3 linked regions of the Alicyclobacillus sp. SO9 genome follow. The protein of the gene in region 1 binds, or shares a complex with, the protein of each later gene. Links are inferred from orthologs where the notes say so. Each region holds a gene or a part of one and is shown on either strand. Other genes may lie near its edges.

Evidence for each region.
Region 2: pfkA (region 1) and pnp share a complex: the UniProt entries of both Bacillus subtilis proteins name them as parts of the possible RNA degradosome complex. The link is inferred for Alicyclobacillus sp. SO9 from one-to-one orthologs.
Region 3: pfkA (region 1) and rny share a complex: the UniProt entries of both Bacillus subtilis proteins name them as parts of the possible RNA degradosome complex. The link is inferred for Alicyclobacillus sp. SO9 from one-to-one orthologs.

What each region holds. Positions count from the first base shown.
Region 1 is NZ_CP066339.1:4,080,349-4,085,520, forward strand. Bases 949-3,764 are described here. They hold pfkA (6-phosphofructokinase), read right to left. Parts: upstream 2,929-3,764; coding sequence 1,969-2,928; downstream 949-1,968. Other genes in these bases: pyk (pyruvate kinase), read right to left, coding at 949-1,897; GI364_RS19085 (acetyl-CoA carboxylase carboxyltransferase subunit alpha), read right to left, coding at 3,084-3,764. In the rest of the region: more of pyk, read right to left, coding at 143-948; more of GI364_RS19085, read right to left, coding at 3,765-4,037; accD (acetyl-CoA carboxylase, carboxyltransferase subunit beta), read right to left, coding at 4,027-4,923; GI364_RS19095 (glutamate decarboxylase), read right to left, coding at 4,967-5,158. UniProt on the Bacillus subtilis protein: Catalyzes the phosphorylation of D-fructose 6-phosphate to fructose 1,6-bisphosphate by ATP, the first committing step of glycolysis.
Region 2 is NZ_CP066339.1:2,398,258-2,402,349, reverse strand. Bases 1,179-4,092 are described here. They hold pnp (polyribonucleotide nucleotidyltransferase), read right to left. Parts: upstream 3,729-4,092; coding sequence 1,629-3,728; downstream 1,179-1,628. Other genes in these bases: rpsO (30S ribosomal protein S15), read right to left, coding at 3,843-4,092; GI364_RS10875 (polysaccharide deacetylase family protein), read right to left, coding at 1,179-1,438. In the rest of the region: GI364_RS10880 (M16 family metallopeptidase), read right to left, coding at 1-340; more of GI364_RS10875, read right to left, coding at 464-1,178. UniProt on the Bacillus subtilis protein: Involved in mRNA degradation. Catalyzes the phosphorolysis of single-stranded polyribonucleotides processively in the 3'- to 5'-direction. Necessary for competence development in Bacillus subtilis.
Region 3 is NZ_CP066339.1:2,427,823-2,431,836, forward strand. The notes cover bases 1-2,836. They hold rny (ribonuclease Y), read left to right. Parts: upstream 1-562; coding sequence 563-2,110; downstream 2,111-2,836. Other genes in these bases: GI364_RS10995 (regulatory protein RecX), read left to right, coding at 1-431; GI364_RS11005 (TIGR00282 family metallophosphoesterase), read left to right, coding at 2,200-2,836. Also shown: more of GI364_RS11005, read left to right, coding at 2,837-2,955; GI364_RS11010 (stage V sporulation protein S), read left to right, coding at 3,055-3,315; GI364_RS11015 (dipeptidase), read left to right, coding at 3,398-4,014. UniProt on the Bacillus subtilis protein: Endoribonuclease that initiates mRNA decay. Initiates the decay of all SAM-dependent riboswitches, such as yitJ riboswitch. Involved in processing of the gapA operon mRNA, it cleaves between cggR and gapA.

The sequences.
Region 1 (5,172 bases):
ACGGGCTGCGGGTCTCGGCGGATGCCAGAACCAGCCTCCTTCGAAAAAGGACTATTCCGCCGCGATTTGAGTGACATCGCTTTGGAACAGTCCTTGAGGCATCATGTGCAGAGTACTGCGTTTCACAAATTGGGTACTGACATTATAAGACGGTAGCAAACCCTCGATAAACGAGTCCGTGCTGCGGATCCACTGTAACGGATTGACCATCTGCTACCAAAGCCATAGCGTCTTTCGCACCTACAATAACCGGCTTGCCTAAGTTTAATCCAATGACTGCGGCCTCTGAAGTCATCCCACCGGCTTCAGCAATTACGGCAGATGCCCGCTCCACAGCAGGAACGGCATCCTTGTCAATGCCGACAGTGACAATGACATCGCCTTCCTGTACCCTTTCCAGCAGTTTGGCGGTAGACTTCTCAACCACAGCTTTGCCGCTTGCTGCGCGTTGACCAATCCCCGTACCCTTTACCAGCACTTCACCTATAGTATGTACTTTAATGAGGTTTGTAGTGCCATGTTGTCCAACAGGTACCCCGGCAATGATAATCACCATATCTCCGTGATTGACATACCCTGCGTTTAAAGCACCTTCTACTGCCGTTTCGAGAACTTCGTCTGTCGATTTTGCATCGGGAACCACCACTGGATAGACCCCAGAACTAACAGCCAAACGGCGCGCAACCTTTGCGGACGGAGTTGATGCAACTATCAGTGTTTCCGGTCGGTGTTTCGAAATCATGCGGGCGGTGTGGCCGGAGTGTGTCGCTGTCAAGACAGCGCGTACGCCTAATTCCGAAGCCATGGATTCCACGGCCTGGCCAATGACATCGGTGACCGTCTTCTCCACGCTGTCGCTGTGGCGGCTGTTCACTTCATGAGACAAAAGCGCTTGTTCTGCTCGCTCAGCAATCTGCGCCATGGTACTTACCGATTCAAAAGGATAACGGCCGGCAGCTGTTTCCCCTGACAGCATGATAGCGTCAGTGCCGTCAAAAATCGCGTTCGCAACGTCGCTTGCTTCTGCTCTCGTTGGTCTGGGATTTCTCTGCATTGAGTCAAGCATTTGTGTCGCAGTAATGACCGGCTTCCCAAATTTGTTGCACAGCTTAATCATGCGTTTTTGGGCAAGGGGTACCTCTTCTGTCGGAATTTCAACACCAAGGTCCCCACGAGCTACCATAATGCCGTCAGATACTTCCACGATTTCATCGAGTCTGTCCATGCCCTCTTGCGTTTCAATCTTGGAAATAATATCCGCGTGATAGTTGCCTTTTTCCAACAAGCCGCGAACTTCTAAGACGTCGCCAGCCTTGCGTACAAATGAGGCTGCAATAAAATCAACACCCTGCTCCATTCCGAATTGAATGTCTGCTTTGTCCTTCTCGGTAACGCCAGGAATGCGCAGGGTTACTCCCGGCACATTGATTCCTTTGTTGTTTTTTAGCGGACCTCCGTTTGTCACCCGACAGACAATGTCAGTTCCTTCTGTCCGCTCTACTTCGAGACCAATTAATCCGTCGTCAATTCTTATGGGAGCCCCAGGATACACATCCTCCAGCAGTCCCTTGTAAGAAATCGACACCCGTTCCTTCGTTCCTATTTCCAACTCATCAATGGTCAGTCGAAGCGTGTCTCCGTCTTGAAGTTCAACTTCTCCATTCTCAATTTTTCCGGTCCGGATTTTCGGGCCTTTGATATCCAACATAATACCTACATGCTTACCAACAGCCTTTGCAGCTTCGCGAATTCTTTGGATGCGCAGCGCATGCTCTTCGTAGGTTCCGTGTGAAAAGTTTAAACGAGCTACGTCCAGCCCAGCCTCAATCAAGGATTTCAACATTTCCGGGCTTTCACTTGCAGGGCCAATGGTGCAGACAATCTTTGTACGTCGCATCCGTTTCTCCTCCGATTTCATTGCTTATTTCAAGTTCATGTACTTGCTTCACTGCGCGAATTTGAGTCCTACTATATAGACAGGATACTTGACAAACCGTACAAGCGTTCATCAGGTTTTCGAGGTGTCGTAAACACAGTGTCAAAGTCGACTGCACTGAGCACCCCGTTTTGTGTGCCTGCCATTTTCCCACTGATGCCTTCCCGCAATAAGTTTACCGCATGAGAGCCAAGTTGACTCGCTAAAATTCTGTCTGTGGATGAAGGGGGGCCTCCTCGCTGAATATGCCCCAGCACGGTCACACGTACGTCGAAGCCCGTGTGTTCAGAGAGGTATTGCCCTATCTCCATTCCGTTACCGGCTCCCTCTGCCACAACAATGATAGAGTGTTTTTTGCCGCGAGACACACCCCTGTCCAGCTTTTGAATCACTTCTTCAATTTTGTACGGGACCTCTGGAATTAAGATGGACTCAGCCCCGCCGGCCAAACCAGCGTAAAGCGCAATGTCACCTGCGTTGCGCCCCATCACTTGTACGACGTATGTGCGTTCATGAGACGTGGCTGTATCACGAATCTTGTCGATGGCATCAATCGCTGTATTCACGGCCGTATCAAACCCAATAGTGGTATCGCAACACGGAATGTCATTGTCAATCGTTCCCGGAACACCGATGGTGGGAAAGCCAAGGTTGTGAAGTGCCTGAGCACCATGAAAGGACCCGTCTCCGCCAATGACAACCAGGCCTTCAATCCCCGCCTGCTTCAGTCTTTCCAATCCTTGCTTCTGACCATCCGGAGTTTTAAATTCCTCGCAGCGGGCCGTGTATAAGATGGTGCCCCCACGCTGAATAATATCTGCGACAGAGCCAAGGGTCATGTCAACGATTTCTCCGTTCATCAAACCGCTGTACCCGCGGTAAATCCCTGCTACTTCCATACCCGAATAAATAGCTGTTCTAACCACTGCTCTGACTGCCGCGTTCATTCCAGGGGAATCTCCGCCGCTGGTCAACACTCCGATTCGCTTCAATTGCAAACACCTCCAGGCTGTACGAATTTTGTCCCGCCGGGACTATTTACGTCCCCAAAGAGATATACGGAACTGACTGCAGATCCACACGTCATTGAGCAAAGTACGGGCCAGTACCTGCAGCCTTTGCAGGTACTGTTCATTCATTGCAAGTGTTACTCAGAATATACGCCCATGTTCCGATATTTATTGTAACGAGCTTCGAGCAACTCTGAAACAGACAACTGTGACAGTTCTCGAAGAGATTTCACAGCAATCTGCTTCACCGTCTCAATCATCTTATGCGGGTCTTTTTGAGCGCCCCCTGCGGGCTCCGGTACGAGTTGGTCCGCAACGCCAAAGTCGATTAAATCCTTGGCACCAATTTTCATTGTTTCTGCTGCTCTCGCCCCTTGAGTACTGTCCTTCCACAGGATGGCTGCAGCGGATTCGGGTGCAATCACGGAATACCACGCGTACTCGAGTACAAAGATTTGGTCCGTAACACCTAATCCCAGTGCACCCCCGCTTCCGCCTTCGCCCGTTACAAAGCACACCGTCGGCGTCTTGAGTCCTGCCATCTCTCGCAGATTGACAGCAATGGCTTCACTCTGACCGCGCTCTTCTGCAGACATTCCCGGATAAGCGCCGGCAGTATCGATAAACAAAATCACCGGCCTGCCGAATTTCTCCGCCTGCTTCATCAGTCGAAGGGCTTTACGGTAGCCTTCGGGATGTGCCATACCAAAGTTGCGATAAATGTTTTCTTTCGTATCTCGGCCCTTCTGATGGCCAATGACTGTTACGGGAGTGCCTTCAAGAACGCCGATGCCTCCAACGATGGCTGGATCATCCCGAAAGTTCCTGTCTCCGTGTAATTCAATAAACTCAGAACAGATTCCTTCAATGTATTCCAGAGTTGTTGGACGACCGGGTTGCCGTGCGATTTGTACACGTTGCCAAGGCGTTAACTCATCGTAAACCTGATTGGATAATGTCTGAAGTTGTTCCTCCAACTCCTGAATTTGCGCCGTCAGGTCCACTCCGCTGTCGGTCATAAAACTTCTCAACTGCTGTATCTTTGCTTGCAGTTCCTTTAGCGGTTTTTCAAAATCCAATTCACTCGGCATTGACCTTACCTCCCGGTGAATGAATGTGCAGGATGGTGGCCAATGTTTCCCGCAGCTCTTTGCGATGTACTACCTTATCTATCATTCCGTGCTTCAGCATAAACTCAGCCGTTTGAAAGTCGTCCGGCAGCTTTTGCCGAATCGTCTGTTCAATGACCCTTCGACCAGCAAACCCAAACAAAGCTCCGGGCTCTGCCAGAATAATGTCTCCGAGACTGGCAAAACTAGCACTTACGCCGCCTGTGGTCGGATGTGTAATAACAGAAATAAAAAGGGCACCGCGTTCATGCATCCGCTGCAATGCAGCCGACGTCTTAGCCATCTGCATCAGAGACAGCACGCCTTCCTGCATACGAGCCCCGCCTGATGCGGTAAACAAAACGAAAGGATGTCGCTCGTCTGCAGCCCGCTCCATCGCCCGGGTGATTTTTTCGCCCACTGCAGCGCCCATGCTTCCCATAATAAACCTGGAATCCATCACACCGATGCTGAGTGGATTACCGCCAAGCGTTCCATAGCCAGTAACGACCCCTTCAAGCAAATCTGAATCAGTTTGGGCTTTTCTTATCTTATCCATGTAACCAGGAAAGCCAAGGGGATCCTCGGAACTGACGTCTGCGTCATACTCTGTGAAACCTTCGTCGTCCAGCGTAGCAAGAATTCTCGAAGCAGCATCCATAGAAAAGTGGTAACCACAATGAGGACAAGTATGCAGATGCTTGTGTAATTCCTTGGCAATCAAAATTGCGCCGCAGGATTTACACTTGTTTACGATTCCTTTAGGAATACTATCTTTTTGTTGCTCACCATCAACCGGCCTGGTTGGGACTTCAACCTTGCCTATTGTGGCATAATGGCGTTTTTTATGAAACAAGTCTTTAAACACAATTTCACCTCGATTTCTCGAGAACCTACGTCAAGATAGGTGCTCAGTGCCCGTGCAGAATTTCATTCAAAACTTCCTGCACTTCATCCAGTTCCGTTTCGGGAACGACAATTTCATATTGTTGTTTGGACACGCCAGAGCCTCGAATCTTGGCTAAAAAGCCTTCAGCATTGAGTTTCTGCGTTACCTGATTGGCGAGCTTCTCCGACTGTGCGATATAAATGACAGTCCACATTGTCACCGCTCCTG
Region 2 (4,092 bases), 1.7 Mb from region 1 along the record:
TATTGTCAAAGGTCGACTGAAACAACATATCCGACAGCGTATCTGCCGCAGTATCAAAGTGCTCATCAAGCACCTTTGCGTAAAAACAGGTATATTCCTTCGCAGTAAAAGCGTTGACTTGGCCGCCAATTGCATCGAAAGCACTGGCTAACTGCCTCGCAGAACGCCGTTCGGTTCCTTTAAACAGCATGTGTTCAAGGAAATGGCTGATGCCGTTATTTTCACGAGTTTCATACCGCGATCCCGTTCCTATCCAGACCCCTATACTGACTGAACGCAAGTTGGGAATATGTTCACCCACAATGCGTACTCCGTTTCTAAGCTGACGACGGTAAGTCACTTGCTATCCCCCTTAACCTATCCGTTACTTGTATGCAAACTCAAAGTGTTGAATTGTCTCAAGCAATGGCGTGGAAATCTTTTCACATTCTATCCTCTTTTCTATGAGTATACAATACCGTCATTACAATGGATCTTTCAAGACCGAAGGCGGGTGGATAACAGATTGCTCAGATACTACCTGAGAAACCGTCTTAAACACATAACCCTTCTCTTTTAAATCATGAATAACTTGTGGAAGAGCCCTTGCCGTAGAAGCAGTCGGATGCATCAAGATGAGAGACCCCGGTTGAATCCGCCTGTCCACCCTGTGAACAATTTGAGCCGACGGAGGACGCCGCCAGTCGATAGTATCCACAGTCCATAAAATCACTTTCATGTGACGCGCAGACGCAACCTTTACCAGCCGCTGGTCATAAGAGCCTGCAGGTGGAGCAATCAAACGCACTTTCGCGTGAGTTTTGTCAGCAATGACCTTCGCAGAAGTGTCCAGTTGGTTGCCTAGCTGGACGTTGGACAATTTCTTGAAGTCTTTGTGTCCAATTCCGTGACTCCCAATATCCTCTCCATACTCTGCTACCTGCGCAGCCAATGTAGGATTGTCTCTCACCCACGCCCCGTCGAGAAAGAACGTTGCCTTGATTCCATTTTCTTTCAAAACGCTGAGAATTTGCGGCACATGTTCTTCACCCCAAGATACATTAAACATGAGTGTTGCCGACTTTTCCTGCTTTGGACCCCTGTAAATAGGCGCCGTCTGAATATCGTTCAAGTCTGTCTCGGGCATCACAGGTGCCCAGACAAGGTGAACACGACCGTCTTTGTCCCTTTGGGTCAGCGCGCGGCTCTTATCGATCTCCAGTTTCCAGCCGTTTAGACCGGGAACAGCCTGCCAGATTCTATCGAACTTCGCATTGACGGGCTGCTGGTTGAGTTCCTCGGCAATATCTGCCCAATCAGGCGTCTTATTGGACCTGACCGCTCCCTGAACCGCTCCCGCGCCGCATTGCTGTAAAACAAGTGTGAGAACAAGAGCAAGACTGACAGCGAGGCCGAGTCCCAATCCGATGCGTTGCCTTGTTCTGAAACGTGTCCTCATACCATATCATTCCTCCTTGTTGTAGAAAGTCTGTTTCAGTTCGACTTTCACGTCGTACTTGTCTTCTGATAGCGTGCCCAAACATACAAAAATCCTCCTTGAAAAGGAGGATTCAAAAACCAATATGGAGTGTGGTGCCATGTTCAGTGTCCATCTCAAACACCGCTGCATTGCAAGTCACGCATCGAACTTAGCTCTTACTGTGGACGTTTGCCCCAGATTTCAGAGCCTGTTTGCGTGAAAGGTTGACACGGCCCTGGTTATCAATCTCGGTTACCTTCACTGTAATTTGGTCTCCTACTTTACAGATGTCTTCGACCTTGTTCACTCGATTCTCATCCAATTGGGAGATATGCACTAATCCTTCTTTTCCAGGAAGGACTTCTACGAAAGCGCCATATTTCTCAACCCGCGTTACTTTTCCTAAGTAGGTCACGCCCACTTCAACTTCGCGCGTAATATTCATAATTTGTTCCTTCGCCTTATCAGCCATGGCTGCATCCACGCCTGAGATAAAGACATGTCCGTCTTGTTCAATGTCAATTTTCACGCCGGTTTCTTCAATGATTTTATTGATAACTCGGCCCCCGGGTCCGATGACATCACGGATTTTATCCGGTTTAATTTCAAGAGCAATGACCTTTGGTGCATATTGAGACAATTCCGTACGCGGTTGGCCAATTGCAGCCATCATCTTGTCCAAGATAAACAAGCGGCCTTCTCTGGCTTGCGTCAGAGCCCGTTCAAGAATCTCGCGGTTAATGCCTGCAATCTTGATGTCCATCTGCAGAGCAGTAACACCAGCGGCCGTTCCCGCCACTTTGAAGTCCATATCGCCCAAATGGTCTTCCAAACCTTGAATGTCCGTGAGAACTGCTACATCTCCGCCCTCTTCAACCAGCCCCATTGCGATTCCGGCGACAGGTGCTTTAATCGGTACCCCTGCATCCATAAGAGCCATAGTGCTTCCACAAATACTTGCCTGAGAAGTTGAACCATTGGACTCTAACACTTCTGAAACGACTCGAATTGCATAAGGAAATTTATCTGGTCCAGGAATAACCGGGTCCAGTGCGCGCTCTCCTAATGCACCATGGCCGATATCGCGGCGACTCGGAGCGCGAAGCGGACGGGCTTCACCGACGCTGAACGGAGGAAAGTTGTAATGGTGCATGTAGCGGTTTGACTCTTCCGTGCCGAGTCCGTCCAGCATCTGTTCGTCACCGAGAGCACCGAGCGTGCATACTGACAGTGCCTGAGTCTGACCGCGGGTAAATAAACCTGACCCGTGAGCTCGGGGCAACAAATCAACTTCACAAGAAATTGGCCTGATTTCATCCAGTTTACGTCCGTCTGGACGCATGCCTTCGTGGATGATGGCTCGCCGCACTTCTTCTTTCAAGATATCGTGCAAAACCTCGTCGATTGCTGCTTCCTGTTCGGGGAATTGTTCAGCCAACGCTGCCTGTGCCTCCGCACCGACAGCGGCCACTGCTTCATCGCGAGAATGCTTATCCGGATTCCTGACCGCTGCTTTAATGGCCTCTGCTGCATGAGTACGCACAGCCTCGTTTAAATTTGCATCCACCTGATGAAGCTGGACTTCGCGCTTTTCCACAGCAGCATCTTCCGCAAATTTGCGAATTTCAGAGATTATGTACTTGATTGTCTCGTGTCCGAACAAAATCGCTTCAAGCATCGTCTCTTCGGGAACTTCATCCGCACCTGCTTCAACCATGACAATCGCCTTTTCAGTTCCCGCAACAGTCAAATGAATGTCGCTCTTTCCCGTTTGTTCCACCGTTGGATTAATCACAAACTCTCCATCAACACGACCGACAATCACTCCGGCGATGGGTCCGTCAAACGGAATATCTGAGACTGTCAGCGCTGCGGACGTACCCATCATGGCCGCCATTTCCGGTGGACAATCTTGGTCGACAGACATCACAATATCAACAACCTGAACGTCATTTCGAAAGCCTTCCGGAAACAGCGGACGAATTGGACGGTCAATCAGCCTCGACGCCAAAATTGCCCTTTCGCTGGGTCTGCCTTCACGCTTGATAAAACCGCCTGGAATCTTTCCAACAGCGTAAAACCGCTCTTCATAATTCACGGTTAAGGGAAAGAAATCAAGGTCTTTCGGGTCCTTTGAAGCGGTGACCGTTGCCAGCACCATTGTGTCTCCATAGCGCACTGATACGGCTCCTGTTGCTTGTTTTGCGAGCTTCCCTGTTTCCAGGACTACAGGCCTGCCCGCCAGCATGAATTCGTGTCTTTTAACCATGCTTGTCCAAATTCCTCCTTAGCATCAAACTGATGCACAATAGTTCCGTCTTTCGCAGTTTGCCTCAATATATAAACCAAGCGGGCCGCAGCCCGCTTGTATAAAGAACAACGACTATCTGCGCAAACCTAATGCCTGAATTAAATCGCGATAGCGGTTTACGTCCTTTTTCCGCAAGTAATTCAAGAGGTTACGGCGGTGACCAATCATCTTGTAGAGTCCACGGCGTGAGTGGTGGTCCTTCTTGTGTGTTCGAAAATGCTCTGTTAAATAAGTAATGCGTTCCGTCAGAATTGCAATCTGTACTTCCGGCGATCCAGTGTCACCTTCGTGCGTCTGAAACTTCTCGACGATTTCTTTCTTA
Region 3 (4,014 bases), 1.7 Mb from region 1 along the record:
GGCCCCGTACGGAGAATGAAGTTGAGCGGCATCTGGAGAAGAAGGATTATGCTCCACCTGTTCGGCGTCATGTCATGGAGAAACTCCGGGACTTGCAACTTCTGAATGACCATCAGTTTGCTCGTATGTATATTGAACAAAAAAAGTCTCAAATGAGTCGGATGGAACTGTCGTGGAAACTTCGCCAGCGGGGCATACATACCAATGTGACCGATACAGTATTGCAGGAGCACTATGATGATGCGATTGAAACTAGGGCAGCGCTCCATTTGGGTCGAAAACAGTGGCGTAAATACAGGAACAAGCCTCTAACTGACAGAAAGACGAAAGTGGGGCAGTATCTGCAGCGCAAGGGGTTTCAAACTTCTGTAATTTATGCAGTCCTGGATGAACTGGAGCGTTTTGTTGAAGATAATGACATACGTTCTTGACAAGGATTGGTATGCAACTATAGAATAAAGTTGCGTATATTTTACGGCCTCTAGCTCGAATCTGTGTTCCTTATGCCATACGTTCCAGTGAGTGGCGGTTCGCGGAGTTGAGCAGGGAGGCAGTTTTATAAATGATTGAGACTGTGGTATTGGTTGTTTTAGTGTCTTTGGCGACATTAGTGATTGGTCTTGCAATAGGGTACTTTTTAAGAAAGTCTGTGGCCGAGTCCAAAATTGGCGCTGCTGAAGTCAGAGCATTGCAGATTATTGAGTCTGCGCAGCGCGATGTTGAAGCAAAGCAAAAAGAAGCATTGCTTGAAGCAAAGGAAGAGGCTCACAAAACCAGGCAAGACGCCGAGCGCGAGATTCGCGAACGACGAAACGAAGTGCAGAAGCTCGAGCGACGTCTTCTGCAAAAAGAGGAAACTGTTGATAGAAAACAGGAATCTCTTGAAAAGCGCTCTGAAGAGCTCGCAAATAAGGAAAGACAGACTGAAAAGCTGAAACAGGAAATTGAAGAGTTACATCAACAGCAAGTAGAAGAACTTGAACGCGTATCGGGTTTAACGCGTGAGAGTGCACGAGAGTTGATTTTATCTACCGTTGAAAGGGAAAGCCGTCACGACGCTGCGGTTTTGATGCGGGACATTGAACAGGCTGCACGCCTTGAGGCGGACAAAAGGGCCCGGGACATTGTGGCCACAGCAGTTCAACGTTGTGCTGCAGATCATGCAGCTGAGATTACTGTCTCAGTCGTGAATTTGCCGAATGATGAAATGAAAGGCCGCATCATTGGTAGAGAAGGCCGAAATATTCGAACGTTGGAGACGTTAACAGGAATTGATTTGATTATTGATGACACGCCGGAAGCCGTAATTTTGTCTGGGTTCGATCCTGTTCGTCGGGAAGTAGCGCGGGTGGCATTGGAACGACTAGTGGCCGACGGCCGCATCCACCCTGCACGAATTGAGGAAATGGTGGAGAAATCTAGGCGTGATATTGACGAATTGATTCGCGATGAAGGGGAGCAAGCGACCTTCGACAGTGGTGTTCATGGACTTCATCCAGATTTAATTAAGCTTTTGGGAAGACTGAAGTTCAGGACGAGCTATGGACAAAATGTATTGAAGCATTCGGTTGAGGTCGCCAATTTGGCTGGGTTAATGGCTGCAGAACTCGGTTTGGACGTTCCGCTTGCCAAACGTGGAGGCTTGCTTCACGACATTGGAAAAGCTATTACCCACGAGGTGGAAGGTTCTCATGTCGAGATAGGTGTGGATCTCGCAAAGCGTTACAAGGAGCCTGCTACGGTGATTAACGCTATTGCTGCCCACCACGGCGACGTAGAGTTTTCGTCGACTGTATCTGTTATCGTTGCTGCGGCTGATGCAATTTCTGCAGCCCGTCCAGGAGCTCGAAGAGAAACACTGGATATCTACATGAAGCGTCTGGAAAGACTGGAGTCCATTGCGGAATCCTTTGATGGTGTTGAGAAGTGTTATGCCATCCAGGCTGGTCGTGAAGTGCGAATCATCGTCAGACCCGATGTTATTGATGACGCTGAGTCAGTGCGCGTGGCGAGAGAGATATCCAAGAAAATTGAAAGTGAACTGGATTATCCAGGACAAATAAAGGTCACTGTGATTCGAGAAACTAGAGCCGTTGAATACGCAAAATAGAGTAGCCTTCGGGCTACTCTATTTTTCCATATCGACGGACATGTGTTATACAGGAGGAGATTAGACTGAAAATTCTTTTCATCGGAGACATTGTTGGCAAACCTGGCGTTGATTTCGCAGCGGATGTACTGGGCAGAACCCTTCCTGCACTGCGGCCAGATTTGGTTATCGCAAATGGGGAAAATGCCTATTCGGGCCGGGGGTTGGTGCCGAAAATTGCAGATCAATTGTACGATGCCGGTATTGAGATAGTAACAATGGGAAACCACACGTGGGACCGAAAAGAAATCGTCCCCCTAATAGATAAGGATGAACGCATCGTGCGACCGGCAAATTATCCGGACGGTACTCCTGGGCGCGGCTATACAGTCTGCCGTGTGGGAAGAACGCAAGTCCTCATTGTCAACGTCATGGGACAAACATTCTTGAGCCAACTTGATTCTCCGTTTTCAGCTGTAGATAAAATACTGCGAGAACATCAGGATATCCGGCACATTATCGTGGATATGCACGCAGAGACAACCTCTGAGAAATTGGCAATGGGATGGTATTTGGATGGAAGGGTGTCGGCGGTGGTTGGCACCCACACTCATGTTCCCACGGCAGATGAACGGATTTTACCCAAAGGAAGTGCATATATTTCTGACGTAGGAATGGTCGGGCCTCGTGACGGGATTTTGGGAATGAACAGAGAGGCTGTTTTGAAACGGTTGACAACACATATGCCGCAGCGATTCGAAGTCGCGCCGGGACCGCGGCAATTCTGCAGCGTGCTGTTCCAGCTCGATGATGAGAGTGGCAAAGCGTTAAGTATTGAGCGAATGATTGAAGTGGAAGGAGACTGATAAGGGAACAAAATAGGTTGCAGGCATAAATGAAAAATTCCCGAATATGGATATAGTGTCCCAGTCCCGAGGTCCTGAGCCTAAGGAGGTCATCCAAGCGTGGATGTATTAAAAGTATCCGCTAAGTCTAACCCCAACTCCGTTGCAGGAGCACTCGCAGGCGTCTTACGAGAACGTGGAACCGCAGAAATTCAAGCTATTGGGGCCGGTGCACTGAATCAGGCAGTCAAGGCCGTGGCCATAGCGCGTGGATTTGTCGCTCCTAGCGGGATCGATCTCATTTGTATTCCGGCATTTACGGACATTGTTATCGACGGAGAAGAGCGAACTGCCATTAAACTCATTGTTGAACCTCGTTAAGGTTTTATTCTAACTTATTATTCATAGGAAGCGGAACCGTCTAGGGATTGTTAAGGGATTTATAAAAGGAGTGTCAAGGGATTTGAATTTGCCAGTAGCGGACGCACATGTAGATGTACTATACAAAATGGTTTATGACAAAGACATTGCCTTTTATAATCAATCTCCGCTTCAGGCAAGCATGGAGAAGCTGCGCGCTGCCAATGTCAGGACACAGGTATTTGCCTTGTTTGTTCCTGCTGAACTGCCTTCGTTGGCACAATTGGAAATGGTCTTAAACAGCATTGATACGTTTTACCAGAAAGTGGGAAATTCTGAAGATGTAGTCCCGGTCCGGACACGAAGGGAATTGGGAAAGGTCAGGAAGGAAGACAAGTTGGCGGGTATTTTATCGCTGGAAGGCGGAGGTAGTCTTCACGGTGATACAGGTATTCTTCGGATTTTATTTCAGTTGGGAGTTCGTGGAGCAGGTTTAACTTGGAATCCGGCAAATGAACTGGCAGACGGGTGCAGGGAACCGAGAAATGCAGGCCTAACAGCAGCCGGTAAGGCTGTGGTGAAAGAAATGGTACGTCTCGGGATGTGGGTCGACCTTGCTCACTTAGCAGACACAGGCGTGAAGGATGTGCTTCATTTGACGGATGGAGTAGTCATGGCATCCCACGCGAATGCACGGGCTGTGCATCAGCATCCGAGAAA